Regions from separate parts of the Enterobacter chengduensis genome, predicted to be linked through region 2. Evidence: predicted binding sites of a transcription regulator. Region 2 holds the regulator's gene; each other region holds the start of a gene.
The links. The regulator PurR, encoded in region 2, represses purine synthesis genes. The targets are predictions, from matches to a motif close to CANGCAAACGTTTGCNTG.

Region 1: the regulator PurR is predicted to act here: its motif matches at 4,972-4,989, upstream of raiA (ribosome-associated translation inhibitor RaiA).
Region 3: the regulator PurR is predicted to act here: its motif matches at 2,179-2,196, upstream of pyrC (dihydroorotase).
Region 4: the regulator PurR is predicted to act here: its motif matches at 3,177-3,194, upstream of purT (formate-dependent phosphoribosylglycinamide formyltransferase).

What each region holds. Positions count from the first base shown of each region.
Region 1 is NZ_CP043318.1:3,852,235-3,859,607, forward strand. Features, by position in the region: gene clpB (ATP-dependent chaperone ClpB) at 1-2,112, opposite strand, end outside; gene yfiH (purine nucleoside phosphorylase YfiH) at 2,242-2,973, opposite strand; gene rluD (23S rRNA pseudouridine(1911/1915/1917) synthase RluD) at 2,970-3,950, opposite strand; gene bamD (outer membrane protein assembly factor BamD) at 4,082-4,819, shown strand; gene raiA (ribosome-associated translation inhibitor RaiA) at 5,087-5,428, shown strand; Phe leader region at 5,538-5,663, shown strand; gene pheL (pheA operon leader peptide PheL) at 5,539-5,586, shown strand; gene pheA (bifunctional chorismate mutase/prephenate dehydratase) at 5,694-6,854, shown strand; gene FY206_RS18600 (SMP-30/gluconolactonase/LRE family protein) at 6,851-7,373, opposite strand, start outside.
Region 2 is NZ_CP043318.1:2,214,366-2,221,738, forward strand. Features, by position in the region: gene cfa (cyclopropane fatty acyl phospholipid synthase) at 1-288, opposite strand, end outside; gene punC (purine nucleoside transporter PunC) at 586-1,785, opposite strand; gene punR (DNA-binding transcriptional activator PunR) at 1,900-2,811, shown strand; gene purR (HTH-type transcriptional repressor PurR) at 2,829-3,854, opposite strand; gene cydH (cytochrome bd-I oxidase subunit CydH) at 4,152-4,241, shown strand; gene FY206_RS10940 (MFS transporter) at 4,404-5,570, shown strand; gene sodB (superoxide dismutase [Fe]) at 5,609-6,190, opposite strand; gene FY206_RS10950 (C40 family peptidase) at 6,313-7,086, opposite strand.
Region 3 is NZ_CP043318.1:1,981,642-1,989,014, reverse strand. Features, by position in the region: gene rimJ (ribosomal protein S5-alanine N-acetyltransferase) at 1-3, opposite strand, end outside; gene mdtH (multidrug efflux MFS transporter MdtH) at 240-1,448, shown strand; gene FY206_RS09775 (lipoprotein) at 1,572-2,132, shown strand; gene pyrC (dihydroorotase) at 2,260-3,306, shown strand; gene dinI (DNA damage-inducible protein I) at 3,381-3,626, shown strand; gene bssS (biofilm formation regulator BssS) at 3,900-4,154, shown strand; gene solA (N-methyl-L-tryptophan oxidase) at 4,271-5,389, shown strand; gene FY206_RS09750 (YceO family protein) at 5,450-5,563, shown strand; gene FY206_RS09745 (cytochrome b) at 5,772-6,338, shown strand; gene FY206_RS09740 (YceI family protein) at 6,340-6,918, shown strand; gene trhO (oxygen-dependent tRNA uridine(34) hydroxylase TrhO) at 6,960-7,373, opposite strand, start outside.
Region 4 is NZ_CP043318.1:3,015,347-3,022,719, forward strand. Features, by position in the region: gene exoX (exodeoxyribonuclease X) at 1-264, shown strand, start outside; gene ptrB (oligopeptidase B) at 261-2,321, opposite strand; gene FY206_RS14655 (tellurite resistance TerB family protein) at 2,407-3,057, opposite strand; gene purT (formate-dependent phosphoribosylglycinamide formyltransferase) at 3,228-4,406, shown strand; gene kdgA (bifunctional 4-hydroxy-2-oxoglutarate aldolase/2-dehydro-3-deoxy-phosphogluconate aldolase) at 4,449-5,090, opposite strand; gene edd (phosphogluconate dehydratase) at 5,130-6,941, opposite strand; gene zwf (glucose-6-phosphate dehydrogenase) at 7,175-7,373, opposite strand, start outside.

The sequences.
Region 1 (7,373 bases), 1.6 Mb from region 2:
GCCCTGCCCGTCGGTTAGACGACCATCGTCCAGCACCTGAAGCAGAATATTGAACACATCCGGATGGGCTTTTTCCACCTCATCCAGCAGGATGACGGAATAAGGACGACGGCGCACCGCTTCCGTCAGGTACCCCCCTTCTTCATAACCCACGTATCCCGGAGGCGCCCCGACCAGACGTGAGACGGAGTGTTTCTCCATAAACTCGGACATGTCGATACGCACCATCGCATCGTCGCTGTCGAACATAAAGTTAGCCAGCGCTTTACACAGCTCGGTTTTACCGACACCGGTTGGCCCCAGGAACAGGAACGAACCGATCGGGCGATTTGGATCGGACAGCCCCGCACGACTACGGCGAATCGCGTTCGATACCGCCTCAACCGCTTCGTTCTGGCCAATCACCCGATTATGGAGATCTTGCTCCATGCGCAGCAGTTTTTCACGCTCGCCTTCCAGCATGCGCGCCACTGGAATACCGGTCCAGCGGGCAAGCACTTCCGCGATTTCTGCATCCGTCACTTTATTACGCAACAGACGCATTGTTTTACCTTCCGATTGCGTCGCAATCTCAAGCTGTTTTTCCAGCTCGGGAATTTTGCCGTATTGCAGCTCGGACATACGCGCCAGATCGCCTACGCGCCGCGCCTGCTCAATGGCAATTTTTGCCTGCTCGAGTTCAGCTTTGATGGTCTGGGTGCCGGAAAGTGAAGCTTTCTCGGCTTTCCACTCTTCTTCCAGCTCAGAATACTGGCGCTCTTTATCGTCCAGTTCTTCATTGAGCATATCGAGGCGTTTCTTACTGGCTTCATCAGACTCTTTCTTCAGCGCCTGCTGTTCCAGCTTGAGCTGAATGATGCGTCGGTCGAGTCGATCCAGCTCTTCCGGCTTCGAGTCAATCTGCATACGAATGCTCGACGCCGCTTCATCAATCAGGTCGATCGCTTTATCCGGCAGCTGACGGTCAGCAATATAACGATGCGAAAGCGTCGCCGCCGCAACGATGGCCGGGTCAGTGATTTGCACGTGGTGGTGCAGTTCATAGCGTTCTTTCAGACCACGCAGGATCGCGATGGTATCTTCAACGCTTGGCTCAGCAACGAACACTTTCTGGAAACGACGTTCCAGCGCAGCATCTTTCTCAATGTACTGGCGATACTCATCAAGCGTCGTGGCGCCAACGCAATGCAGTTCACCGCGCGCCAGCGCAGGTTTAAGCATGTTCCCGGCATCCATCGCGCCGTCTGCCTTACCGGCACCCACCATGGTGTGCAGTTCGTCAATAAACAGGATAACGTTGCCTTCCTGTTTCGCCAGGTCGTTAAGCACGCCTTTGAGACGCTCTTCAAACTCACCGCGGTATTTCGCACCGGCCACCAGCGCGCCCATATCCAGGGCCAGCACGCGGCGACCTTTCAGGCCTTCCGGCACTTCGCCGTTGACGATACGCTGCGCCAGACCTTCAACAATGGCGGTTTTACCGACCCCCGGTTCACCAATCAGCACCGGGTTGTTCTTGGTACGACGTTGCAGTACCTGAATCGTACGGCGAATTTCTTCATCGCGGCCGATCACCGGGTCAAGCTTGCCCTGTTCAGCACGCTCGGTCAGATCGACCGTATATTTCTTCAAAGCCTGACGTTGGTCTTCGGCTCCCTGATCGTTCACGCTTTCACCTCCGCGCATTTTCTCAATCGCCTGAGTCACATTGGCTGTGGTCGCGCCGGCAGATTTCAGCAGGTCGGTCAAGGTACCGCGTGATTCAAGCGCCGCCAGAACAAACAGCTCTGACGAAATAAAGTTGTCCCCACGTTTTTGCGCCAGCTTGTCGCAAAGGTTCAGCACGCGCACCAGATCCTGCGATGGCTGAACGTCACCGCCGGTCCCTTCGACCTGCGGTAAACGGCTCAGCGCCTGATCGATAGCGGTGCGTAGCTGGCCAGCATTAATGCCGGCAGACGTTAATAAAGGACGTACCGATCCCCCTTCCTGATTCAGCAAGGCGCTCATTAAATGAAGAGGTTCGATAAATTGGTTGTCGTGCCCCAGTGCGAGGGACTGGGCATCGGCGAGAGCAAGCTGGAATTTATTGGTAAGACGATCCAGACGCATAACTCCTCCCATAACAGGTCAAATTTGCTACTGGAGATTAAATGAGGTCATCCCTCAATTATTCAAGGTTAATGACCTGAATTATGTGAAAAGAAAACGGCACGTGCCGGATCGTCTTGATTCTTTAGGTTATATCAGCCAAATGAAACTTGCCATACGCCCCGTGGTCTTGTCGCGGCGCCAGGAGAAAAAATCACCCTTTTCGGTGAAGGTACAGCGATCGCCGCCGAAGATCTGCGACACGCCGACGTTATTCAGGCGCTGGCGGGCAAGCTGGTAAATATCGGCCAGATATTTCTCCCCCGAAGGCAGGAAGGCCTCCACCGCTTGCGGATCTTTTTCCATAAAGGCGTCGCGGACCTCTGGGCCCACTTCAAACGCGCGAGGACCAATAGCCGGGCCAAGCCAGGCCATAATATTGGCGGGCTCATCGTTAAAGCAGGCGACAGTTTCTTCCAGCACGCCTTCACACAGCCCACGCCAGCCCGCGTGGGCTGCCGCCACCTCGGTACCTGCACGGTTACAGAACAGAACCGGCAGACAGTCGGCGGTCATTACGGCACAAACGGTTCCCGGAGTATTGCTGTAAGAGGCATCCGCGCGTTTAGAAGCATAGGATTCTCCCGTCAGCTTCAGCACCGCGTTACCATGAACCTGCTCCAGCCAGACGGGTTTTGACGGCAGGTTCCCCGCTGCAAACAGACGCCTGCGGTTCTCTTCCACGTGTTCCAGGTTATCACCACAGTGCGCGCCGAGGTTCAACGACTCCCACGCGCCCTGGCTCACGCCGCCAGTGCGGGTTGAACTGCAGGCGGCCACGCCGGCAGGCAATGGCCACTCCGGGACAATCAGTTTGGTCATAGCCAGTCCACTTGATCCTTATGTTCTTCGAAATCAGCGCGCATGGCGTCAATAAGGTCCACCATATCCTGCGGGATAGGCGCGTGCCACTCCATCTGAATGCCGGTGATAGGGTGGTAAAGTCGCAGCATGGTCGCGTGCAGCGCCTGACGATCGAATTTACGCAATACGCTGATGAACTCATCCGATGCGCCCTTTGGCGGACGAGGACGGCCCCCGTAGACCTGATCCCCCACCAGCGGATGGGTAATGTGGGCCATATGCACGCGGATCTGGTGAGTACGTCCGGTCTCCAGACGCAGACGCAGGCGCGTATGAATGCGGAAGTGCTCCATAATGCGATAGTGCGTCACCGCCGGTTTACCCATCGGATGCACAGACATGTGGGTACGCTTGGTTGGGTGACGGCTGATAGGCTCTTCTACCGTCCCGCCAGAGGTCATATGCCCAATGGCTACCGCCTCATACTCACGGGTGATTTCGCGCAGCTGCAGCGACTCCACCAGACGGGTCTGAGCAGGAACGGTCTTCGCCACCACCATCAGACCGGTAGTGTCTTTATCGAGACGGTGCACGATGCCCGCGCGCGGAACATCCGCGATCGGCGGATAATAATGGAGAAGTGCGTTAAGTACCGTACCGTCAGGATTCCCCGCGCCCGGGTGAACAACCAGGTCGCGCGGCTTGTTGATCACCAGAATGTCATCATCTTCATAGACGATGTCCAGCGGGATATCCTGCGGCTCGAAGCGGATTTCCTCTTCGATTTCAGCATTGATGGCGACAGCTTCCCCACCGAACACTTTCTCTTTTGGTTTGTCCCAGATCTTGCCGTTTACCAGCACGCGCTGGTCAAGGATCCATTCTTTTATACGTGAACGCGAATAATCAGGGAACAATTCGGCCAAAGCCTGATCTAAGCGTTGACCGAGCTGATTTTCGGAGACTGTTGCGGTGAGTTCTACTCGTTGTGCCATAAACTGCTTCTTCGTTTAACGTTGGGTTTTACGGCTTTGCCGTTTAATATAGTGTGCTATTGTAGCTGGTCTTAATCGGGAGCAGGAACAGAGTTTCTCCCGGACAAACATTTGAGGAAAGTCAAAACGTCATGACGCGCATGAAATATCTGGTGGCAGCGGCCACGTTGAGCCTGGCTTTGGTGGGCTGCTCCGGTTCAAATGAACAGGTCCCTGACAATCCGCCGAATGAAATCTATGCGACTGCACAACAAAAGTTGCAGGACGGTAACTGGAAACAGGCGATAACGCAACTGGAAGCGTTGGATAATCGCTATCCATTTGGGCCATATTCGCAGCAGGTACAGTTAGATCTCATCTACGCATACTATAAAAATGCCGATCTGCCGCTGGCTCAGGCAGCTATCGATCGTTTCATGCGTCTTAACCCGACCCATCCTAACATCGACTATGTGATGTACATGCGCGGCCTCACCAACATGGCGCTGGACGACAGCGCGCTGCAGGGCTTCTTCGGCGTGGATCGTTCCGACCGTGACCCGCAGCATGCGCGTGATGCCTTCAATGACTTCTCCAAGCTGGTGCGCGGCTATCCGAATAGTCAATACGTCACCGACGCCACCAAACGCCTGGTGTTCCTGAAAGATCGTCTGGCGAAATATGAATACTCCGTGGCGGAATATTATACCCGCCGTGGCGCATGGGTTGCCGTGGTGAACCGCGTAGAAGGTATGCTGCGTGATTATCCGGATACTCAGGCAACGCGCGACGGCCTGAAGCTGATGGAAAATGCCTACCGCCAGATGCAGATGACCGCTCAGGCTGAAAAAGTGGCGAAAATCATCGCCGCGAACAGCAGCAATACCTGATCTTGCCTCAATTCAAAACGGCAGCCCTCGGGCTGCCGTTTTTGTATTCGTTTTAGCGCGTCGCTGAAGCCGTTAGCCTCAACACATCCAGTCAACTATGGCCCCAATTTTAGCCGTCGACAAGGTAAATCTCACCTCTTCCTGCCCTGCCTCACAAAAAAGATTCCCTGACAAAAACCGACAAAATAACGTGATCTAAATCACACATTTTGACATTAGGTCGGGTATGCTGGAATCACCAAGACGGAAAGACAAGAGGTAAAATTTATGACAATGAACATTACCAGTAAACAAATGGAAATTACTCCGGCAATCCGCCAGCACGTCGCAGACCGTCTCGCCAAACTGGATAAATGGCAAACTCATTTGATTAATCCACATATCATCCTGTCCAAGGAGCCGCAGGGTTTCATCGCTGACGCAACTATCAATACTCCAAACGGCCATCTGGTCGCCAGCGCTAAACACGAGGATATGTACACAGCCATTAACGATTTGATCAACAAGCTGGAACGGCAGCTCAATAAAGTGCAACACAAAGGTGAAGCCCGTCGCGCCGCAACGTCGGTGAAAGACGCCAGCTTCGCGGAAGAAGTTGAAGAAGAGTAATCCTTTAAATTGAGTGTACCGCCAACGCGCCTTCGGGCGCGTTTTTTGTTTTTTATTGACAGGGTGAAAACAGTACAGGTACTTTAACCCTATCAACCACAGGATGACTTATGAAACACACGCCGTTCTTCTTCGCATTCTTTTTTACCCTCCCCTGAACGGGAGGCGTTTCGTCGTGTGATAAAGAATGCGAAGACGAACAACAAGGCCTCCCACACCGGGGGGCCTTTTTTATTGATAACGATAAAATGAGACAGGCAACACTATGACACCGGAAAACCCGTTACTGGATCTGCGCGTAAAAATCAGCGCGCTGGACGAAAAATTACTGGCCCTGCTGGCCGAACGCCGCGCGCTCGCCATCGAAGTGGGCAAAGCCAAGCTGGACTCCCATCGCCCGGTCCGTGATATCGACCGCGAGCGCGATCTGCTGGAGCGCCTGATCCAGCTCGGTAAAGCGCATCACCTCGATGCCCACTACATCACCCGGCTGTTCCAGCTCATCATCGAAGACTCCGTTCTCACCCAGCAAGCGTTACTCCAGCAGCATCTCAACAAAACCAATCCACACTCTGCGCGAATCGCTTTCCTCGGGCCAAAAGGCTCCTATTCTCACCTGGCCGCCCGTCAGTATGCCGCACGCCATTTTGAAGAATTTATTGAGAGTGGCTGTGCGAAATTTGCCGATATTTTTAACCAGGTCGAGACCGGCCAGGCGGATTACGCCGTGGTGCCGATTGAAAACACCAGCTCCGGCGCCATCAACGACGTCTACGATTTGCTGCAGCACACCAGCCTGTCGCTGGTCGGCGAGCTGACGATCCCTATCGATCACTGCGTGCTGGTCTCCGGCTCAACCGACCTGAACAAGATCGAAACGGTTTACAGTCACCCGCAGCCCTTCCAGCAGTGCAGCCAGTTCCTGAACCGCTATCCGAACTGGAAAATCGAGTACACCGAAAGCACCTCGGCGGCGATGGAAAAAGTGGCGCAGGCTAACTCCCCTAACGTCGCCGCGCTCGGCAGCGAAGCGGGCGGCGCGCTGTATGGTTTACAGGTACTGGAACGCAACCTGGCAAACCAGACGCAAAACATTACCCGCTTCGTGGTGCTGGCACGCAAGGCCATCAATGTGTCAGAACAGGTACCGGCCAAAACCACGCTGCTGATGGCGACCGGCCAGCAGGCCGGTGCGCTGGTTGAAGCCCTGCTGGTGCTGCGCAACCACAACCTGATCATGACCAAACTGGAATCACGTCCCATCCACGGTAACCCGTGGGAAGAGATGTTTTATCTCGATGTCCAGGCCAACCTGGAGTCTGCCTCCATGCAGAAAGCCCTGCGTGAACTGGGTGAAATTACCCGTTCCATGAAAGTGCTGGGCTGCTACCCGAGCGAAAACGTCGTGCCGGTCGATCCGAGCTAGCGTTCGATAAAGCGGCTTTTCTTCATCCCTGTCACGCTAACCGGCAGGGTGAAGATGGCGCCGGAAAGCGGATACTTCGCCACCTCCTCCGCATCCATATTTTCCCGCGTGGTGGTAATAAACAGCGTTTTCATATCATCGCCGCCAAAGCAGACCATCGTCGGGCAACGTACCGGCATGCGGTATTCTTCCAGCAGTTCGCCTTGCGGAGAAAAACGCGCGATACGCCAGCCGTCAAACAGCGCGCTCCAGTAGCAGCCTTCCACATCCATGGCCGCGCCGTCCGGTATCCCTTCGCCTTCGTTAAACTGACGAAACACCTCACGTTTGCCGGGTTCGCCCTGCTCGTCAAGCGGCGTACGGTAAATCACGCCGTTTGGCGTGTCTGAGGTAAACATCCACTGGTTATCCGGGCTAAACGCTAAACCGTTATGTCCGTGGATATCGCACTGGATCACCTTCGGCGTCAGGTCATTGTCGATGCGCATCAGCAGGGCACCGTTATAATCTCCCGGCCCC
Region 2 (7,373 bases):
CAGGGTGTCTTTCAGATGGCGAGGGAGTTGATTTTCCAGACCGGCACGCAGCACGCTGGCGAAAAAGGTATCCAGGCGCTCACACTCCCACCAGCCGTCCATGTAGCTTTCGCCCAGGCCTAACGATCCCTCTCGCAATACACGTTTAAAAAAGTCGGGATGTTTAACCTGAGGATCGGATGGTGATGAACCATTGATAGTGATGCCTGCTCGACCTAACAGTTCACTGACGATCCGGGACCAGTTGTCGTCCGGAACGCTGACTTCTTCTATACACGATGAACTCATAGCTTCTCCATCACTCTGATGTGATCAGAACCTTCAAACAGCGTAGACGCTTTTTTGGTTTGTGAGAAATCTCACGGTAAAAACCGCGAGGCTAGTATCCGACGTAGAACAGAGGAAGGGAGATAACCCTTGCCGAAATGCCTTCCATGGTAAAACGGGAGCACTCCGGCTCCCGTTAACACTTAATATTTATCGTATTTAATCGAACCAAATTTAGTATAGGCCTCAAAATTTGGTGATTCAATAGAAAATTGTTAGCAACCTAATCACTGAAATGTAACATGATTTCAGGCGCAATCAGGCATGCGAGGTTTCCGCCTGCGACCGCGCATTTTGCTCGCGATGCGCAGCCGACTGCATGCGATAGCCCATCGCCGCCAGCGCAACGGTGACCAGCATCACGCTGGTGGTGGTCAGCAGCGGCGTTGCAATAAGCGCGGAGACCACCAGGCTTGCCAGGAAGCACAGACCCAGCTGCAGGGTATTTTGCAGCGCGGCCGCGCGGCCTGTCGCCTGCGGGAACGGACGTAACGCCTGTGCCACCACGATGGGGTAAATCGCCCCGTTCGCCACGGCCATCACGCAGAAGGGGATCAAAATTTCAGCCAGACCTGCGCCCGGAACAAACCCGACGGCCCAGGTGCCGATGACGCTCAGCGCATAGAGCACCAGCAGCCATGGCAGCATCTGCTGACCTTCCCATTTTTGCAGCGCCGCGCGGCAGCCGTACCCGCCTACCAGGAACGCGATGGTCTGCGGAACATAGCTCAGACCGATGGCCGCCGGGCTGTAGCCCATATCGTGCAGAATAAACGGCGAGCCGGTGAGCCACGCGAAGAAGCTGGCCGAACAGGCGGCATAGATCAGGACATTCCCGCGATACGCTTTCGCGCTCAGCAGGGAGGTGAAGGTGATCGGCTTCGCGTCGGCGTGCGCCTCTTTTTTATGCGCGGGCTTGAGGCCGAACGCCGGCAGCATCAGCACCAGGGTGATGGCAAACAGCGTGGCAAAGATCGCCTGCCAGTCGAAATGCGCGAGGATCCAGCTGCCCAGCAGGGGAGCGAGGGCAGGGGAAAGTCCCACCAGCGGCATAATCGTCGCGAAAATACGGTTTGTACGGTTAGCCGGATAGTAGTCGGTGACCAGCGCCTGCCAGGTCACCGCCGCGGCACAGACGCCCACGGCCTGAATGAAGCGCAGCACCAGCAGCCAGGTAGCGTCACGCACCCACAGCATCCCCAGGCAGCCGACGGCAAAAATGGCCAGACCCAGCAGCAGGACCGGTTTACGGCCAAAGCGATCCGAGAGCGGTCCCCACAGCAGCTGGGCGAAAGCAAAACCGGCGAGGAATAAGCTCAGGCTGGCGCTGATGGCCGCAGCAGGGGTTTGCAGATCTTCCTGCATCGCGGCAAACGCCGGCAGGTACATGTCGGTGGCCAAAAAGCCCAGCACGCTTAAGCCGCCGAGCCAGACTAAAAATCCTTTCCTGGGTTGCATTCTTCTATTCTCCTGAGGAGGCAGGTGTACGTTGGCGCAGAGTGTAGGGAGTGCAAAGCGGCTTGTGAAACGCTAATATTTGGCGGGTGCATTCAAATTTTTTGCAGGCAGAAAATGTGGTCAGATTATTCTCTTGAAGTGGTCGATGCTGTCGCGCGCAACGGCAGCTTTAGCGGTGCGGCGCAGGAGCTGCACCGCGTCCCTTCGGCAATCAGCTACACGGTGCGTCAGCTGGAGGAGTGGCTGGCGGTTCCGCTGTTTGAACGGCGGCATCGCGACGTGGAATTGACGCCCGCAGGCGCGTGGTTTTTGAAGGAAGGGCGTTCTGTTATCAAAAAAATGCAGATCACCCGCGAGCAGTGCCAGCAGATCGCCAACGGCTGGCGGGGACATCTCTCCATCGCGGTGGATAACATCGTGAAGCCCGAGCGCACCCGGCAAATGATCGTCGATTTCTATCGCCATTTTTCTGACGTCGAGCTGCGGGTCTCCCAGGAGGTGTTCAACGGCGTATGGGACGCGCTGGCGGACGGCAGGGTGGAGATGGCGATTGGCGCCACGCAGGCGATCCCGGTCGGGGGACGTTACGCCTTCCGCGATATGGGGATGCTGAGCTGGAAATGCGTGGTGGCACGCGATCACCCGCTGGCGGCGATGGAAGGGCCACTGAGCGACGATACGTTGCGCAACTGGCCGTCGCTGGTGCTGGAGGATACCTCCCGTTCATTGCCCAAGCGTATCACCTGGCTGCTGGACAACCAGCGGCGGGTGGTGGCGCCTGACTGGGAATCGTCGGCGACGTGCCTCAGCGCCGGGCTGTGCGTCGCGATGGTGCCCGTTCATTTTGCGCGTCCGCGCATCGATACCGGAGAGTGGGTGGCGCTGACGCTTGAGAATCCGTTCCCGGATGCGGCATGTTGCCTGACCTGGCAGCAAAATGATGTCTCGCCAGCGATGGCCTGGCTGCTGGATTATCTGGGCGACAGCGAAACGCTAAACCGGGAATGGTTACGGGAGCCAGCATAGCTGGCCCCGTAAAGGGATTAGCGACGGTAGTCGCGGAACGGACCATCCGCAACGGAACGGCGTTCAATCAGGCGCGGGTGGACCTCAATGGACTGCGACTCTTCACGTTTGTTGACGATCCTGTCGAGCAGCATGTTGAAGGCCGTTTCACCCAGCGAATCTTTCGGCTGGTGAATGGTGGTCAGCGCCGGGGTAAAGAAGCGCGCGTTACGCACGTTATCATACCCGATCACGGAAATATCCTGCGGCACGCGCAGACCCAGCTCGTCGGCCGCACAGAGCGCGCCCATGGCCATGATGTCGCCCCCGCAGAAAACGGCGGTCGGACGGTGCTGCTGGGAGACAATCTGCTGCATCGCGCGGTAGCCTGACTCCGGCTCAAAGTCGCCCTGCACGATCCAGTTTTCCGGCACGGTAATCAGCGCTTCTTCCATCGCTTTCATAAAGCCGGCCAGACGGCCCGCGCCGGTGTTGCGCTCCAGCGGACCCGGGATCACGCCAATCTCGCGGTGGCCGCGTTCGATCAGATAACGGCCCGCCATATAGCCGCCTTCAAAGGCGTTGTCGATCACGGAGTCGGTGAAGTCCGCGCGCGCTTCACCCCAGTCCATCACTACCATCGGGATATGGCGATACTCTTCGAGCATCGACAGCACGGATTCCGGGTACTCGGAACACATCACCAGCAGGCCATCCACGCGCTTTTGCGCCATCATCGACAGGTAGGCGCGCTGTTTTTCAATGCTGTTCCACGCGTTGCCCAGAATCAGGGTATAGCCTTTCTGGAAGCAGTTTTTTTCTACCGCTTCAATGATCTCGGCAAAATAGGCCGCTTCACTGCTGGTCGCCAGCAAACCAATGGACTTGGTGTGATTAACCTTGAGGCTGCGCGCAACCGCACTTGGCGAATAGTGCAGCTCTTTGATCGCTGCCCAGACGGCGTTGCGCGTCTCTTCCGCCACAAAGCGGGTTTTGTTAATTACATGTGATACGGTTGTAGTGGAAACGTTTGCGCGTTTTGCTACGTCTTTAATTGTTGCCATTAAATGTCACTCCAGACCATATCCTAAACTCCTGAAAAACTTGAAGGTAAACGTTTGCCTTCTCTCACCCTTATCTCGCAATGTTGAATTGCGGCACGCCGGGAAAACGACACGGGACGTCAGGAGGGGGTCAATGGCCGGTACGCTAATAAATTTAGCGTGGAATTTTGTCCTATCTTGATGAAAAGGGGAAGAGGTAAAGTGGTTATCAGTATAAATCCAGGAAGATTTTTGACGTAATCTGTGCAAAAATGAGCAAGCTCACTTTTCGTGGGGGGATTAAAAGGAGAAAAATTGATGAGTTCCGATCTGAAGTTTTCGCTGTTCACCACCGTTGTTGTGCTGGCTCTGATTGTCGCGGCGGGTCTGACGGCTGCGCTGCACTGATTTACGCGGGGGGAGAGCCTTCTCCTCCCAGTTTCCCGGATTGTTACTTCTCAGGCAAAAATTTTTTGCCATTTTGTTAACTTCTCATTTTTTGTGATTGATGTCATGCTTTCTGCTTCTTTGTTCTGTGTTACCACATGACACGGCATCCGGAGTTGACGCATGAAAATCAATTTTCCCCTGCTGGCCCTGGCGATTGGCGCTTTTGGGATTGGCACCACTGAATTCTCCCCGATGGGGCTACTGCCCGTTATCGCCCGGGGCGTAGACGTTTCGATCCCTGCTGCCGGGATGTTGATCAGCGCCTACGCTATCGGCGTGATGGTAGGAGCGCCGCTGATGACGCTTCTCCTTTCGCACCGCGCGCGCCGCAATGCGCTGATATTCCTGATGGCCATCTTCACCCTGGGTAACGTGCTTTCGGCCATTTCGCCGGACTACACCACGCTGATGCTGTCACGCATTCTGACCAGCCTTAACCACGGCGCGTTCTTTGGGCTGGGGTCGGTCGTTGCTGCCAGCGTGGTGCCTAAACATAAGCAGGCGAGTGCCGTAGCAACCATGTTTATGGGCTTGACCATCGCGAACATCGGCGGGGTGCCTGCGGCAACCTGGCTGGGCGAGGTCATTGGCTGGCGGATGTCCTTCCTGGCGACGGCCGGACTGGGCGTGGTCGCGATGGTGGCGCTGTTCTTCTCCCTGCCGAAAGGCAGCGCGGGAGAACGTCCTGACGTGCGCAGAGAGCTGTCGGTGCTGATGCGCCCGCAGGTGCTCTCCGCGCTGCTCACCACCGTGCTGGGAGCAGGGGCGATGTTTACCCTCTACACCTATATTTCACCGGTATTGCATGACATCACCCGCGCAACGCCTCTTTTTGTTACCGCGATGCTCGTGCTGATTGGCGTGGGCTTCTCGATCGGCAACTACCTCGGTGGGAAATTTGCCGACCGTTCCGTGAGCGGGACGCTGAAGGGTTTCTTAACCCTGCTGATTGTCATCATGATCGCAATTCCCTGGCTGGCGCGGAATGAAGTCGGCGCCGCGATCGCGATGGTTGTCTGGGGCGCAGCCACCTTTGCCGTGGTGCCGCCGCTGCAGATGCGCGTAATGCGCGTTGCGCATGAAGCGCCGGGGCTCTCGTCGTCGGTCAACATCGGTGCCTTTAACCTGGGCAATGCGCTCGGGGCGGCGGCCGGTGGGGCCGTGATTTCAGGAGGGCTGGGATACAGCTTTGTGCCGGTGATGGGGGCGATCGTTGCCGCGCTCGGCCTGCTGCTGGTGATGACGTCGGGTCGTAAACAGCCCGAAGCAGCCTGCGCTGCGGATTAAGCCAAAAACGCAGAAGGGCGAACCCTTCTGCGTGTCTCTTACGCGGCGAAGTTCTTCGCCACAAACTCCCAGTTAACCAGTGCCCAGAAGTGCTCCAGGTAGTTAGGGCGCGCGTTGCGGTAATCAATGTAGTAAGCGTGTTCCCATACGTCCACGGTCATCAGCGGCTTCGCGCTGGTGGTCAGCGGGGTGCCCGCGTTTGAGGTGGACACGATAGCCAGTTTGCCATCCGCCTCTTTAACCAGCCACGTCCAGCCAGAGCCGAAGTTCTTGATGGCGGCATCGGTGAACTTCGCTTTGAAGTCCGCGAAGCTGCCAAAGGCGGCGTTGATGGCGGTAGAAAGCTCACCGGCAGGTTCGCCGCCGGCATTTGGCGCCAGGCAGTGCCAGTAGAAGGTGTGGTTCCACACCTGAGCCGCGTTGTTAAATACGCCACCCTCTGAGCTGCGGACGATCTCTTCCAGCGTTTTGCCTTCAAAATCGGTGCCCTTGATCAGGTTGTTCAGGTTGGTGACGTACGTCTGGTGATGCTTGCCGTAGTGATATTCCAGGGTTTCCGCAGAAATGTGCGGGGCCAGGGCGTCTTTTGCATACGGTAGTGCAGGTAATTCGAACGACATTGCTTCTCTCCTTATTGTATTTTGCGTTGCCAATAACCACACAGACAACGTGGACAGGATAGCAAATTGAAAGGGTATGCAAAAGAGGAACTTACCCTGCCACGGATGTGGCAGGGCAGGGGTTAGCGAATGGTTTTCGGCGTCATCACGCGGCGCGCGCCGACGTAGTGGCGTACCCAGTAGTCTTCGCTGAGAGAGGTGATCTGAATATCCTGGCCGCTACGTGGAGACTGGATGAATTTCCCGTTGCCGACGTAGACGCCGACGTGGTCAGCCGTGCCGCGGCCCTGGGTGCGGAAGAAGACCAGGTCGCCGTTTTCCAGCTCGCCGCGGTCAACCGGTGAGGCATCGCGCAGGTGGTACATTTCGTTGGCGGTACGCGGAATGCGGAACTTAACCAGATCCTTATAGGCGTAATAGACGAGGCCGCTGCAGTCAAAGCCGGTACGCGGCGAGCTGCCACCCCAGTGATAAGGTTTGCCAATCTGCCCCATCAGCTTGTTCATTGCTGTTTTTTGCGCTTTCTGCACGCGCACCTTATGCACTTCCGCTATTTTGGTGACCTTCGTACATTTCGCCTTGTGGCCCTTACGCGCGGTGCATTTTTCAGTCACGAGGTTAGCGGCGGTTTGCGAAGCTTTACTTTTGGCGGAGTGGGCAGTGCGGGAAGGCTTGGTTTTCGTCTTGCTGGAAGCGGTCTGTTTGGTTTGAGCCGGTGTTTTTTTCTTGTCGTTCTTAGCGGTGGTTTTTTTCTTACGTTCTGTAGCTTTCGCCAGATGGTTTTTTTGTACGGCAGAATGCCGCGCCTGCTGAGAGGCGTTTGCCACTGGCGTGAAGGTGAGTGAAGTAAACAGTAAAGCACAGAGCGTGATCGAGATTTTATTTATCCGCGCCACTGGGCAGTCCCCTGATAAATGCAGGTCATCAATAACACCCGCGTATGATTTACAAAGCCCGTCGATTCTAATCTATAAAAAGCCAGAAAGTTAATAGCATTTTTCAAACTACAATCGTGTTTCGTTAGCAAGTGCAAAAAAAATCATCATTCTGTCGCACATTTGCCCACTCCCTAAGCAAAACCCGCACTGCGGCCGGAGTAAACACCATTTGCAATGCAACTTTGCGTGACTCAGGGTAAAATATATAAACGTGACAAAAATGTTATTTTCCGATGCCAGTCTGA
Region 3 (7,373 bases), 230 kb from region 2:
CATCGATACCACTCCTTCCCGTCACTTCTGCTCACCCATTAGCTTTACTATACCTGCGCCTGCGCCGTCTGTGAAAACAGTGACATACCATTTTGCGCGCTTTTCACCATTTTCGATGAGAACTCTCTATCAAAGCACCCTTTTGATAAAAAAATATTGTCACCTCCGGGGGTGGGAAAACGTGCGGCGACACCGCAGAATGTTAGCGTGCTCACCTTCTTATTTTCCCTGGAGGGAAAATGTCCCGCGTATCACAGGCCAGGAGCCTGGGTAAATATTTCCTGCTCGTCGATAACATGCTGGTCGTGCTCGGCTTTTTTGTCGTTTTTCCGCTCATCTCGATCCGCTTTGTCGATCAAATGGGCTGGGCGGCACTCATGGTTGGCATTGCCCTAGGGTTACGCCAGTTTGTCCAGCAGGGTCTGGGCGTCTTTGGCGGGGCCATCGCTGACCGCTTTGGCGCTAAGCCGATGATCGTGATCGGTATGCTGCTGCGCGCGGCAGGGTTTGCCACCATGGCGGTCGCCCACGAGCCCTGGCTGCTCTGGTTCTCCTGTTTCCTTTCCGGTATTGGGGGCACGCTGTTCGATCCGCCACGCACCGCGCTGGTGGTGAAGCTGATTCGCCCTCAGCATCGTGGTCGTTTTTTCTCGATACTCATGATGCAGGACAGCGCCGGAGCGGTTGTCGGCGCCCTGCTGGGAAGCTGGCTGCTGCAGTATGACTTCCGTCTGGTCTGCGCCGCTGGCGCGGTGCTCTTTATCCTGTGCGCGCTGTTCAACGGCCTCTACCTTCCTGCCTGGAAGCTGTCGACGGTGAAAGCGCCGGTGCGCGAGGGGCTTGGACGCGTCATGCGAGACAAGCGTTTTGTCACCTACGTGTTGACCCTGACCGGGTATTACATGCTGGCCGTGCAGGTCATGCTGATGCTGCCAATTATGGTTAACGACATTGCGGGTACGCCTGCCGCCGTTAAGTGGATGTACGCCATTGAGGCCTGCCTGTCTCTGACGCTGCTCTACCCCATCGCCCGCTGGAGCGAGCGGCGTTTTCGCCTGGAGCATCGCCTGATGGCCGGGCTGTTCCTGATGACGCTGAGCATGATGCCGATCGGCCTGGTGAACTCGCTCCAGCAGCTGTTTACGCTGATTTGCACCTTTTATATTGGCTCGATCATCGCCGAGCCTGCCCGTGAAACGCTGAGCGCCTCGCTTGCGGATGCGCGTGCCCGCGGCAGCTATATGGGCTTCAGCCGGCTGGGGCTGGCGCTGGGCGGCGCATTGGGGTATGCCGGCGGCGGCTGGCTGTTTGATGCCGGCAAAGCGCTGAACCAGCCCGAACTCCCGTGGATGATGCTCGGCGCGGTGGGCTTTATGACGCTCCTGGCCCTCTGGTGGCAGTTCAGCCAGAAGCGCAGCGCGAGCGGCATGCTCGAGCCCGGCGCGTAGCCTTTCTCTCTGGCGGGAGTCTTTCCCGCCCCGCTTCTCAGTTTTTTCTGCTGGTTTCTGCCCATTCACGCTGACATACTGGCGTAACAGGACAGAAGCGCCGATTTTTCGTTGAGGAACACTATGAAGAAAATTGTTTTAGCCGCGGCATTGGTCGTCAGCGGCCTGCTGGTTGGCTGTAACCAGCTCACGCAATATACCGTCAGTGAACAGGAAATTAATCAGGCGCTGGAAAAACATAATAATTTTTCTAAAGACATTGGCGTGCCGGGTCTGGCGGACGCGCATATCGTCCTCACGAATCTCACCAGCCAGATCGGACGTGAGGAGCCAAACAAAGTCACCCTGGCAGGTGATGCGGCTCTAGATATGTCATCCCTCTTTGGCAATCAGAAGGCCAACATCAAGCTCAAGCTGAAGGCGCTCCCCGTTTTCAACAAAGAAAAAGGGGCCATTTTCCTGCAGGAGATGGAAGTCGTCGATGCGCAGGTCTCGCCGGACAAGATGGCGCCGGTTCTGCAAACCCTGATGCCCTATCTGAACCAGTCGCTGCGGAATTACTTTAACCAGCAGCCCGCGTACGTCTTAAGTGAAGATAAAAGCAAGGGTGAAGCTCTGGCGAAAAAATACGCAAAAGGGATAGAGGTGAAGCCGGGAGAAATTATCATTCCTTTCACCGATTAACCTGAGGGGCGCTGCGGCGCCCCTTTTTTTTACGGAAAAGTGTGCAAACGAAAACGTTTCCGCTTATGATTTGTGTCCGGCAAAAACAGCCATCCTTATGACTGATTCCTGACAAGCCGGAGCTTCCATGACTGTACAACCCCAGGTTTTAAAAATCCGCCGCCCAGACGACTGGCATATCCATCTGCGCGATGGCGATATGCTGAAAACCGTCGTGCCTTATACCAGCGAAATTTATGGCCGCGCGATTGTCATGCCTAACCTGGTGCCACCAGTCACCACCGTCGATGCCGCGATCGCGTATCGCCAGCGTATCCTGGATGCCGTGCCTGCGGGACACGATTTTACCCCGCTGATGACCTGCTATCTGACCGACTCGCTGGATCCGAACGAGGTGGAGCGCGGGTTTAACGAAGGCGTATTTACGGCAGCGAAACTCTACCCGGCGAACGCCACCACCAACTCCAGCCACGGCGTCACCAGCATTGATGCCATCATGCCGGTGCTGGAACGTATGCAGAAACTGGGCATGCCGCTGCTGGTGCATGGTGAAGTCACGCATGCCGAGATTGACATCTTTGACCGTGAAGCCCGCTTTATCGAGACCGTGATGGAACCGCTGCGCCAGCGCCTGCCTGCGCTTAAAGTGGTCTTTGAACATATCACCACCAAAGACGCGGCGGAGTACGTGCGTGACGGCAACGAGTTGATTGCCGCCACCATCACCCCACAGCACCTGATGTTTAACCGTAACCATATGCTGGTGGGCGGGGTGCGCCCTCATCTGTACTGCCTGCCGATCCTCAAGCGCAACGTTCACCAGCAGGCGCTGCGCGAGCTGGTGGCCAGCCGGTTCACCCGCGCGTTCCTCGGCACCGATTCCGCGCCTCACGCCCGCCACCGTAAAGAGGCGAGCTGCGGATGCGCAGGCTGCTTCAACGCCCCAACGGCACTTGCCAGCTACGCGACCGTATTTGAAGAGATGAACGCGCTGGAATATTTCGAAGCGTTCTGCTCCCTTAACGGCCCGCGCTTCTACGGCCTGCCGGCCAACGACACCTTCATCGAACTGGAGCGTAAAGCGAGCCACGTTGAGGAGTCTATTGCGCTGACGGATGACACGCTGATCCCGTTCCTGGCGGGCGAGACCGTAAGCTGGACGGTAAAACGTTAAAAAATCAATGCCCCTGGTTGTCAAACCGACAATATGCCTGTATAAATAAACAGTATATTACACAGGGGGCATTTATGCGTATTGAAGTCACCATTGCCAAAACTACCGTTCTGCCTGCCGGCGCGCTTGACGCGCTGGCCGGCGAATTATCCCGTCGTATTAACAACACCTTTCCCGACAACGCGGGTGCCGTCACGGTGCGCTACGCCGCGGCAAACAACCTCTCAGTAATGGGTGCCGCGAAAGAAGATAAAGACCGCATCAGCGAAATCCTGCAGGAAACGTGGGAAAGCGCAGACGACTGGTTTATCACAGATTAACACTGCTCCCTCATTGTGTTTTTTTGCCGGGTCGCCCCGGCTTTTTTTCGTCTAAAACACGGTAAGTTCAAATTAATTCGGCATCTTCTTTAAGAATCGTGAACAAGATGGTGTTTTATTGCTCGAACAATCCTAAAAAGCAGGAAAATGTGTTGCTACCTGTTTATTTTTCCCGTCGGAACCCTTATTACTTGATATACTGAAGATGCCTTCAGAAAAACATGCATTGAACCTCAGAGCCGTTGTCTTCTAACACGCATTAAGGGGGTTATAATGGAAAAGAATAGTGAAGTGATCCAGACCCATCCACTTGTCGGCTGGGATATCAGTACCGTAGATAGCTACGATGCGCTGATGCTGCGTTTGCACTACCAGACCCCGAATCAACTTAACCGTGACGAAGCGGAAGTTGGACAGACGCTGTGGCTAACAACAGACGTCGCCCGTCAGTTTATTTCTATTTTAGAGGCAGGTATTGCAAAAATAGAATCTGGCGACTATCAGGAAAATGAGTATAAACGGCACTAAGCTTATGCCCACTTTTCTCTCTACAGGCACCCTCGCGGTGCCTTATTTATTTCTCCCTTGTCTAAGCCCGCGTTGTTAATTACTCTGCTAACAAAACGTCAGTTTAAGAGATGCATATGAGATACGACTTAATCATTATTGGTAGCGGCTCCGTGGGCTCTGCCGCCGGTTATTACGCGACGCAGGCAGGGCTGAAGGTCCTGATGATCGATGCCCATCTTCCTCCTCATTCGGAGGGTAGCCATCATGGCGATACTCGCCTCATGCGCCATGCGTACGGAGAAGGCGAGCGCTACGTGCCGCTGGTGCTGCGCGCCCAGACGCTGTGGGATGAGCTGGCGAAGCAGACCGAGGATCGCATCTTCGAGCGTACCGGCGTCGTCAACCTGGGCCCTGCCCATTCTGAATTTCTCGCCAGCGTCGAGCGCAGCGCGAAGGCCTTTAATCTGGACGTGGAGAAACTGGACGCAACGGGTATTACCGCGCGCTGGCCTGAAATTACCGTCCCGGATGATTATATCGCCCTCTTCGAAGCCCACTCCGGCGTGCTGCATTGTGAAACGGCGATCAAAACCTGGATCGATCTTGCGGCGAAAGCCGGCTGTGCGCAGCTGTTTAACTGTCCGGTGGAAACCATCACCCATGACGAAAACGGCGTTACGGTCACAACGATTGACGGCGACTATTCAGCATCCCGCCTGCTGGTCAGCGCAGGAACATGGGTCACTCGCCTGCTGCCGGAGCTGCCAATCCAGCCGGTGCGCAAGGTCTTCTCCTGGTTCCAGTCAGATGGTCGCTACAGCGCGCAGAATAAATTCCCGGCCTTCACCGGCGAATTGCCGAATGGCGATCAGTTCTACGGCTTCCCCTCAGAGAAGGACGCGCTGAAAATCGGTAAACACAACGGGGGCCAGGCGATCTCCTCCCCTGAAGAGCGTAAACCTTTCGGCGCCGTTCCACAGGATGGCTCAGAAGCCTTCACGTTCCTGCGCACGATCCTTCCGGGCGTCGGCGGCCTGCTGTATGGCGCAGCCTGTACCTACGACAACACGCCGGACGAGGACTTTATCATTGATACGCTGCCGGGGCATGACAACACAATGATCGTCACCGGGCTGAGCGGCCACGGCTTTAAGTTTGCTTCCGTGCTCGGTGAAATCGCCGCGCAGTTTGCCCAGGGCATTACGCCGCAGTTTGATCTAACGCCGTTCTCCCTCTCGCGTTTTAACGGATAATCCGCCGCGGGCTCCGGACGTGCCGGGGCCCGTTTCATTCACACGGCATTACGGGGCGTTATGCGCAGGATCGTTAACTTTCTGATGAACAATATTCGCGAGCATTTTATGCTCTATATCTTGCTGTGGGCGCTGCTGGCCATTATTGATTTTGTTTACATTGTATTTTACTGAAAAGCCGGACTGACAATAATTGACGTTAATTTATATTAGCTGAAACTCTTAATTTCATCTTGCCCGACCTCACTGAATTACATTAACCGATCCTTTTCAAAATCGCTGATATAAATAAAATAACGGTCCATATACTCTTTTTTCAGTTGCAATATTTTGCCGCCCCGTTCATTTTTAACTCCCTGTTAATCTGAAAATGGACATTCTAATGCAGTTGCGTAACGCCTCCCAACGCTACGGAATAATATCCATAGGTTTGCACTGGATATTTGCTCTTGCCGTCTACGGTATGTTTGGACTTGGACTCTGGATGGTCACGCTCAGCTATTATGATGGCTGGTATCACCATGCACCGGAGTTACATAAAAGCATTGGCGTCCTCCTGATGCTGGGGCTGGTTTTCCGCGTCATCTGGCGGCATATTTCCCCGCCGCCCGCCGCGCCGAAGACCCACAGCAAACTGACTCGCGTCGGTGCAGTCGCCGCGCATATTGCCCTCTACGCGCTGCTGTTTGCCATCCTGATTAGCGGCTATCTCATTTCGACGGCTGACGGTAAGCCGATTAGCGTCTTTGGACTTTTTGACGTCCCGGCAACGCTCAGCGATGCGGGCGCTCAGGCGGATACGGCAGGGGTTATTCACCTCTGGCTTGCGTGGAGCGTCGTCATTCTGTCCGTACTGCACGGGCTTGCCGCCCTTAAACACCATTTTATTGATAAAGACGATACGCTTAAGCGCATGCTTGGCCGCTCGTCAGCTGACTCTGGAGCATAAAATGAAAAAACACCTGCTGGGTATCGCACTGGGTTCTCTGTTATTTACCGCCGGTTCCGCCGTGGCTGCGGATTATAAAATTGATAAAGAGGGCCAGCACGCCTTCGTCAATTTCCGTATTCAGCACCTGGGATACAGCTGGCTATACGGCACCTTTAAGGATTTTGACGGCACGTTCACCTTTGACGATAAAAATCCCGCGGCCGATAAGGTCAATGTGACCATTAATACGAACAGCGTCGACACAAACCATGCAGAGCGCGATAAGCATCTGCGCAGTGGGGAATTCCTGAATGTCGCGAAATTCCCACAGGCAACCTTCACCTCCACGGACGTAAAGAAAGACGGCGATAAGCTGAATATTACCGGCAACCTGACGCTTAATGGCGTAACAAAACCGGTCACGCTTGATGCTAAATTACTGGGTCAGGGTGACGATCCCTGGGGCGGTAAACGCGCAGGGTTTGAAGCGGCAGGGAAAATTCATCTGAAAGATTTTAATATCACAACGGATTTAGGCCCGGCGTCTCAGGACGTGGAGCTGATTATTTCCGTTGAAGGTGTACAGCAGAAATCATAATAGATTCGCCCGGCAGGTTTTTACCTTGCCGGGCGTTATTATCATTCCGGGTCAGGGATACCCAGCTTGGTGTTCAGACGGCCGCGTGATTTATTGAAAATCTTGTTGCCGTTTTCACGCCCTGCGCGACGGCGACGCTGCTCTTCTTCCGGCAGGACGCTCTCTTCGCTGCACAGCTCGCTGCAGCAGCCGTTAAACTTCTCGGCACAGGCCGGGCACTGAATGAACAGCAGATGACACCCGTCATTTTTGCAGTTGGTGTGGGTATCGCACGGCGCGCCGCACTGGTGGCACTGGGCAATCACATCTTCCGAAATACGCTCACCCATACGCTCGTCAAAGACAAAGTTTTTCCCGATAAAGCGTACCGGTAACCCCTGCTCGCGGGCGCGGCGGGCGTACTCGATAATGCCGCCTTCAATATGCCAGACCTTACTAAAGCCGTTGTGCTTCAT
Region 4 (7,373 bases), 800 kb from region 2:
CACCGCGCCCTGTATGACTGCTATATCACCGCCGCGTTGCTGATTGATATTATGAATACCTCAGGCTGGACGCCGGATGATATGGCGACGATCACCGGTCGTCCCGCGCTGCTGACCACCTTTACCTTTGGTAAATATCGCGGGAAGCCGGTGTCCGAGGTGGCGGATAAGGACCCGGGCTATCTGCGCTGGCTGTATAACAACCTCGACAGAATGAGCCCGGAGCTGCGCTTAACGCTGAAGCACTATCTCGGCGACGCCTAACGCTCCGCACGGCCTGGCAGCGTGTCCTGCGCCAGGCCTATCAAAAAGGCATATTCCAGGGCCACGCCTTCGTACGATTTGAATCGCCCCGATTTCCCCCCGTGTCCGGAATCCATATCGGTACAGAGCAGCAGCAGGTTGTCATCGGTTTTCAGCTCCCGCAGTTTTGCCACCCATTTTGCCGGCTCCCAGTACTGCACCTGAGAATCATGCAGACCGGTGGTGACCAGCATGTGCGGGTAGGCTTTCGCCTCCACGTTGTCGTACGGGCTGTACGACTTCATGTAGCGGTAGTAAATCTCATCCTGCGGATTCCCCCACTCCTCAAACTCCCCGGTGGTCAGCGGAATGGACTCATCGAGCATGGTCGTCACCACATCGACAAACGGCACCTGCGCGACAATCCCCTTGAAGCGCTCTGGACGCTGGTTGATAACCGCCCCCATCAGCATGCCGCCCGCGCTGCCGCCCATGCCAAAGCAGAGCTGCGGATCGCCATAGCCCTGATCGATCAGCGCATCGCAAACGTCGAGATAGTCATTGAAGGTGTTTTTCTTTTTCAGGAATTTCCCGTCTTCATACCAGTGCTGCCCCAGCTCACCGCCGCCGCGAATATGGGCGATGGCGAAAACAAAGCCGCGGTCGAGCAGGCTTAATCGGCTGCTGCTGAAATCGGCGTCCATGCTTGAGCCGTAGGAGCCGTAGCCGTAGACCAGGATCGGGTTTTTCCCTTTCTGGAAATGGGTCTTATGGTAAACGAGCGAGACGGGAACCTCGACGCCGTCGCGGGCGGTGACCCACAGGTGCTCGCTGCGGTAGTTTTCAGACTCAAACCCTTTGACCTCGGTCTGCTTAATCACCTGGCGCTGCCCGGTATCCATGTCCAGCTCGAACAGGGTGTCCGGCGTGGTCATGGACGAGTAGCCGTAGCGCAGCCGCGACGATTCGGGCTCAGGGTTAAAGCCAATCCACGTCACGTAGGCCGGGTCGTCGAACGCAATCCCCACCACTTCCCGGGTTTTTCGGTTGATTTGCCGGATACTGGTCAGCCCTCGCTGGCGCTCTTCAACCACCAGCCAGTCGGTAAACAGGGTGAACCCTTCGAGCATCACCTGCTCCCGCGCGGGAATAAGCACCTCCCACTTGCGCTCGTCGCGCACCTTGGTTTTATAGAGACCAAAGTTTTTCCCCTCGCGATTCGAGCGCAGATAAAAGCTATGCTGGAAGTGATCCAGGCTGTACTCGTGATCCTTGCGGCGCGGCAGGAAGCAGAGCGGCTGGGCGTCGGGCAGTTCGGCATCCAGCAGCAGAACTTCTGACGTCGTCGCGCTGGAAAGGAAGATAATCACATAGTGGCGAGAGGAGGTTTTATGCAGGCTGACATAAAAGGTCTCGTCTTTCTCCTCGTAAACCAGCTCGTCGCCAGCGGAGTCCGTTCCCACGGTATGTCGCCACACCTGATAAGGCAGCAGCGTCGACGCGTGCTTTTTAACGTAATAGACCGTCTCGGAATCATTGGCCCAGACAAAATCCGGTGAGACGTTTTCCAGCATTTCCGGATACCAGTTGCCGGTGTCCAGATTGCGAAAACGCAGGCCGTACTGGCGCCGGGAGAGATAATCCTCCGCCAGCGCCATGACCGCGTTATCCGGCGAGATGGACATGCCGCCCAGCGTATAGAACTCGCTGTGGGCCGCGCGCTGGTTGGCATCCAGCAGAATATCCCACGCATCCCACTCGGCGCTGAGCACCGACTGGCGCTGGTAGATGGGATACTCGTTGCCGGGCTCGTAAATATGGCGGTAGCGATAGCCGTTTTTGGTCCAGGGCGCGGAGATATCGCGCTGGGGAATGCGCTGCACCATCTCGTTCAGCAGCTGGTCCTGCAGCGTCTGCTGGCTGGACATGACCCTGCGGCCATAGTCGTTTTCATCGTGCAGGTAGTCGAGCACCTCTGGCCGGGAACGCGAATCGTCCCGCAGCCAGTAATAGTTGTCTATACGCGTATCGCCATGCGTGGCGATCGCATAAGGAATACGTCGGGCTTTCGGTGGCATGTCATCTTTCTTTTGAGTTTTACACCCTATAAGGTTGGCAAAACCCACGCATGATGCAAGCGAAACCGGGCCGCAACGGCGAGGACTATCCCTGTAACGCCTGTTTTTGTTCCCGAATATCCCGCTCAATGCCCTCGCGCACGTCCTGAGGGATCTTCAGCGCGTCGCCCAGGGCGTTAAGGTAGCTTCGCTCCATAAAGTGATCGATATCGATGGCGGCGCAGCTGAGGAAATAGAGCTCAAGCGCCTCTTCCTCATTTTTCACGCTTTGCGCCAGGCGCTGGGGATCGAGCGGCTGCTCGATGGCCTGCGCCACCAGCGCTCTGCCCTTCTCTTCAACACCGGCTTCGCGCAGCTGCTGCTCGATCGCCGAGCGTTCTTTATCGTCGATATGCCCGTCACTTTTCGCGGCAAAAACCAGCGCCTTAATGAGCCGTTCGGTACGCAGATCCAGCGGCGAGGTGTGCTCGCCATAATGCGGTTCATCGCTGTGCGCGGTCCGAACCCTGTCCTTGTATTTGTTCCACAGAACGGTGCCCGCGATGGCGCCCCCACCGGCCAGCAGCGCGCCCGTGCCATACTTTGCCAGCAGCTTGCGCGAGGATTTATTCGCGACCAGCAGGCCTGCCAGCCCGCCGAGCGCCCCGGGCACCAGCAGCTTGCTGAGGTCCCGCTCGCCGGAAGAGGATGTTTTCTGCCCTAACAGGGACTGCAGTTGATTTAGCCAGCCAGACATGGTTTCCCTCACTTAACGGTGTACATGTTCCACAGCGTAAGCGAGCAGGCGTCAGGAAATGTCTGGGCGGGCTAAAGAAGCGCAAATTTCTTACCCCGCACTTAGCCACGTACAAGACAGACGCAAACGTTTTCGTTTATACTGCGCGCAACTTTTTCAGGGGGATTGTTATGATTCGTTTAGGAACCGCGCTGCGACCTGCGGCGACGCGAGTGATGCTGTTAGGATCGGGCGAGCTGGGAAAAGAGGTGGCCATTGAGTGTCAGCGTTTAGGCGTGGAGGTGATTGCCGTAGACCGCTACGCCGATGCGCCCGCCATGCATGTCGCCCACCGCGCGTATGTGATTAACATGCTCGATGGCGATGCCCTTCGCGACCTGTTCGCGCGTGAGAAACCCGATTTTGTCGTGCCGGAAATTGAAGCCATCGCGACCGACACGCTGATCGCCCTGGAGCAGGAAGGCCAGCGCGTGGTGCCCTGCGCGAAAGCCGCAAAGCTGACCATGAACCGCGAAGGCATTCGCCGCCTGGCGGCGGAAGAGCTGGGGCTGCCCACTTCAAGCTACCGCTTTGCGGGCGATAAAGCCGCGTTCCTGCAGGCCGTAGACGAAATTGGCTACCCGTGCATCGTTAAGCCGGTGATGAGCTCCTCCGGAAAAGGCCAGAGCTTTATCCGCGACAGCAGCACCCTGGACAAGGCGTGGGATTATGCCCAGCAGGGTGGCCGCGCCGGAGCCGGTCGCGTGATTGTCGAAGGCGTCGTGAAGTTTGATTTCGAGATCACCCTGCTGACCGTCAGCGCCGCTGACGGCGTTTATTTCTGCGATCCGATTGGCCACCGCCAGGAGGATGGCGATTACCGCGAGTCCTGGCAGCCGCAGCAGATGAGCGCCCTGGCGCTGGAGCGTGCGCAGGCGATCGCGAGGAAAACCGTTCTGGCGCTGGGCGGCTATGGCCTGTTCGGCGTGGAGCTGTTCGTGTGCGGAGATGAGGTGATTTTCAGCGAGGTCTCCCCGCGCCCGCATGACACCGGCATGGTCACGCTCATTTCGCAGGATCTTTCCGAGTTCGCCCTGCACGTGCGCGCCTTCCTCGGCCTGCCCGTCGGCGGTATCCGTCAGTACGGCCCGGCCGCCTCGGCGGCGATCCTGCCGCAGCTAACCAGCCAGAACGTTACGTTTGATAACGTCGACGCGGCGGTGGGTGCCGGGTTGCAGGTACGTTTGTTCGGCAAGCCGGAGATCGACGGAACCCGCCGTCTTGGCGTGGCATTAGCCACCGGGAATAGCGTGGACGACGCCGTGGCGAGAGCGAAAGCGGCCGCTGCGAGCATCAAGGTAGTGGGATAAAAAAAACGGGCCGAAAGGCCCGTTTTTCATGCGGCGAATGACTTACTGCTTCGCGCCTTCTACCGCTTCGCGAGCCAGTTTTGTGATGCGATCCCAGTCGCCCGCTTCCAGCGCATCCGCCGGAACCAGCCATGAGCCACCGATGCACAGCACGCTTTTCAGCGCCAGGTAGTCACGGTAGTTGGCAGGCGAGATCCCGCCCGTCGGGCAGAAGCGTACCTGAGAGAATGGACCCGCAATCGCCTGCAGCGCTTTGGTGCCGCCGTTCGCTTCCGCCGGGAAGAATTTAAACTCTTTCAGACCGTAGTCCATGCCCAGCATCAGTTCAGAGACGGTGCTGATGCCCGGGATCAGCGGAATAGTGCCTTCGGTGGCAGCCTTCAGCAGCGACTCGGTCAGACCCGGGCTGATGGCAAACTGCGCGCCCGCTTCGGTCACTTCAGCCAGCTGTTTTGCGTTCGTCACGGTACCCGCACCGATGATGGCTTCCGGCACTTCTTCAGCAATGGCGCGAATGGCATCCATCGCACAGGCGGTACGCAGGGTCACTTCCAGAACGCGAACGCCGCCCGCAACCAGCGCTTTCGCCATCGGTACAGCGTGCTCCAGCTTGTTTACCACGATAACCGGCACGACAGGGCCCGTGGTCAGGATTGCTTCTGCACTTGTTTTCCAGTTTTTCATCAGAGTTTTCTCTCGCCAGATCGTTAAAATCAAGTCGTCTTAAAACGTCATACAGGTTGCGCCCTGCTCGGCACCGGAGAGTTTCTCACGCAGCGCGCTGAACATTTCGCGTCCGGTCCCCACGCGCGAGGCGCTCAGGTCAGGAATATGGGGCTTACGTGCCGCCAGCTCGGCGTCATCGACCAGCAGGGTCAGCTCGCCCGTCTGGCCGTTCACGCGGATCGTATCGCCGTCGCGCACTTTCGCCAGCAGACCGCCGTCGTAGGCTTCCGGCGTCACGTGGATAGCGGAAGGCACTTTACCGGATGCGCCCGAGAGGCGTCCATCGGTGACTAACGCAATTTTGAAACGGCGGTCCAATAATACACCAAGTGGCGGCATAAGTTTATGTAATTCTGGCATCCCGTTGGCTTTCGGCCCCTGGTGACGCACCACCACCACGCAGTCCTTATCGAGCAGACCGGCGTCAAAGGCGGGTAAAACGTCGTGCTGGCTTTCAAACACCACCGCCGGCGCTTCAATAATCTGGTTCTCTTCCGGTACGGCAGAGGTCTTCATCACCGCGCGACCGAGGTTGCCGCTCAGCACTTTGGTACCGCCGTGAGGAGAGAACGGTTTGTCGATGGTGGCAATCACCTGCGCATCAAGAGACGCGCTCGCGCCTTCACGCCAGTCCAGCTCGCCGTTGTTCAGCCAAGGCTCCTGGGTGTACCGCTGCAGGCCAAAGCCCGCCACGGTATTCACGTCTTCATGCAGCAAACCGCCCTTCAGCAGCTCGCGCATCAGCAGCGGTACGCCGCCTGCGGCCTGGAAGTGGTTGATGTCCGCCGGACCGTTCGGGTACAGGCGCGCCATCAGCGGCACCACGGATGAGATCTCGGAGAAGTCATCCCAGTTAATCAGAATGCCCGCCGCGCGCGCCATGGCCACCAGGTGCATGGTGTGGTTGGTCGACCCGCCGGTGGCCAGCAGGGCGACAATCCCGTTGACGATGACTTTTTCATCGACCATTTTGCCCATCGGCATCCATTCGTTGCCGTTGCCGGTCAGACGCGTGACCTGACGGGCCGCAGCCTCGGTCAGCGCCTTGCGCAGCGGCGCGTCCGGCTGGATAAAGGACGATCCCGGAAGCTGCATCCCCATAAACTCCACCACCATCTGGTTGGTGTTGGCCGTGCCGTAGAACGTACAGGTCCCCGGCGCATGGTAGGACGCGGCTTCCGCCTCCAGCAGCGCCTGGCGGTCTGCTTTCCCTTCCGCGTACAGCTGGCGAATACGCACTTTTTCCTTGTTCGGCAAACCGCTTGCCATCGGGCCGGACGGCACGAAGATCGCAGGCAGATGCCCAAACGACAGCGCCGCCATCACCAGGCCCGGGACAATTTTGTCGCATACGCCGAGATACAGCGCGCCATCAAACATGTTGTGCGACAGGCCCACCGCCGCGGACATGGCGATCACTTCGCGGCTCAGCAGAGAGAGCTCCATACCGTCCTGCCCCTGCGTCACGCCGTCGCACATGGCGGGTACGCCGCCCGCCACCTGGCCCACCGCGTTCACGCTGTGCAGCGCCTTACGGATGATGTCCGGGTAGACCTCGTACGGCTGATGCGCGGAGAGCATATCGTTATAGGCGGTAATGATGGCGATATTGTTACGCAACATGCTTTTCAGCGACGCTTTATCTTCAGGCTGGCAGGCAGCGAAGCCGTGCGCCAGATTTCCACATGCCAGCTGGGATCGGTGGACGGTATTGCTCTTTGCCTGTTCAATCCGGGCGAGGTAGGCCGAACGGGTCTCTTTCGAGCGCTCGATAATGCGTTGTGTTACGCGTAACAATGTCGGATTCATAAAAGCTCCTCTAATTTATCTGTCCGGGCTCGGGAGTTTACAAAGTCGCTGGCAGTTGTTAACAACGCTGAAACGCTTGCTGTCCGGAGCTCAGGGGCAAAATCACTTCCGGCAGTGTAATAAAAAAAGCTCCGCGGGTGAATCCACGCGGAGCTTAAAAGTTGAAAATTGTGCCACGAGCTGTGTTAGATCATGTTACCGGTAAAATAACACTTTCGAGCTAGCGGATTATATTACTCAAACTCGTTCCAGGAGCGGCCATCGCGGGTGATCATTGCCACCGACGCGACCGGCCCCCAGGTGCCCGCCTGATACGGTTTTGGCGCATCCTGATCGGCAGCCCAGGCTTCGGTGATGGAGTCGACCCACTTCCACGCCTCTTCCACTTCATCGCGGCGCACGAACAGCGCCTGAATACCGCGCATGGTTTCC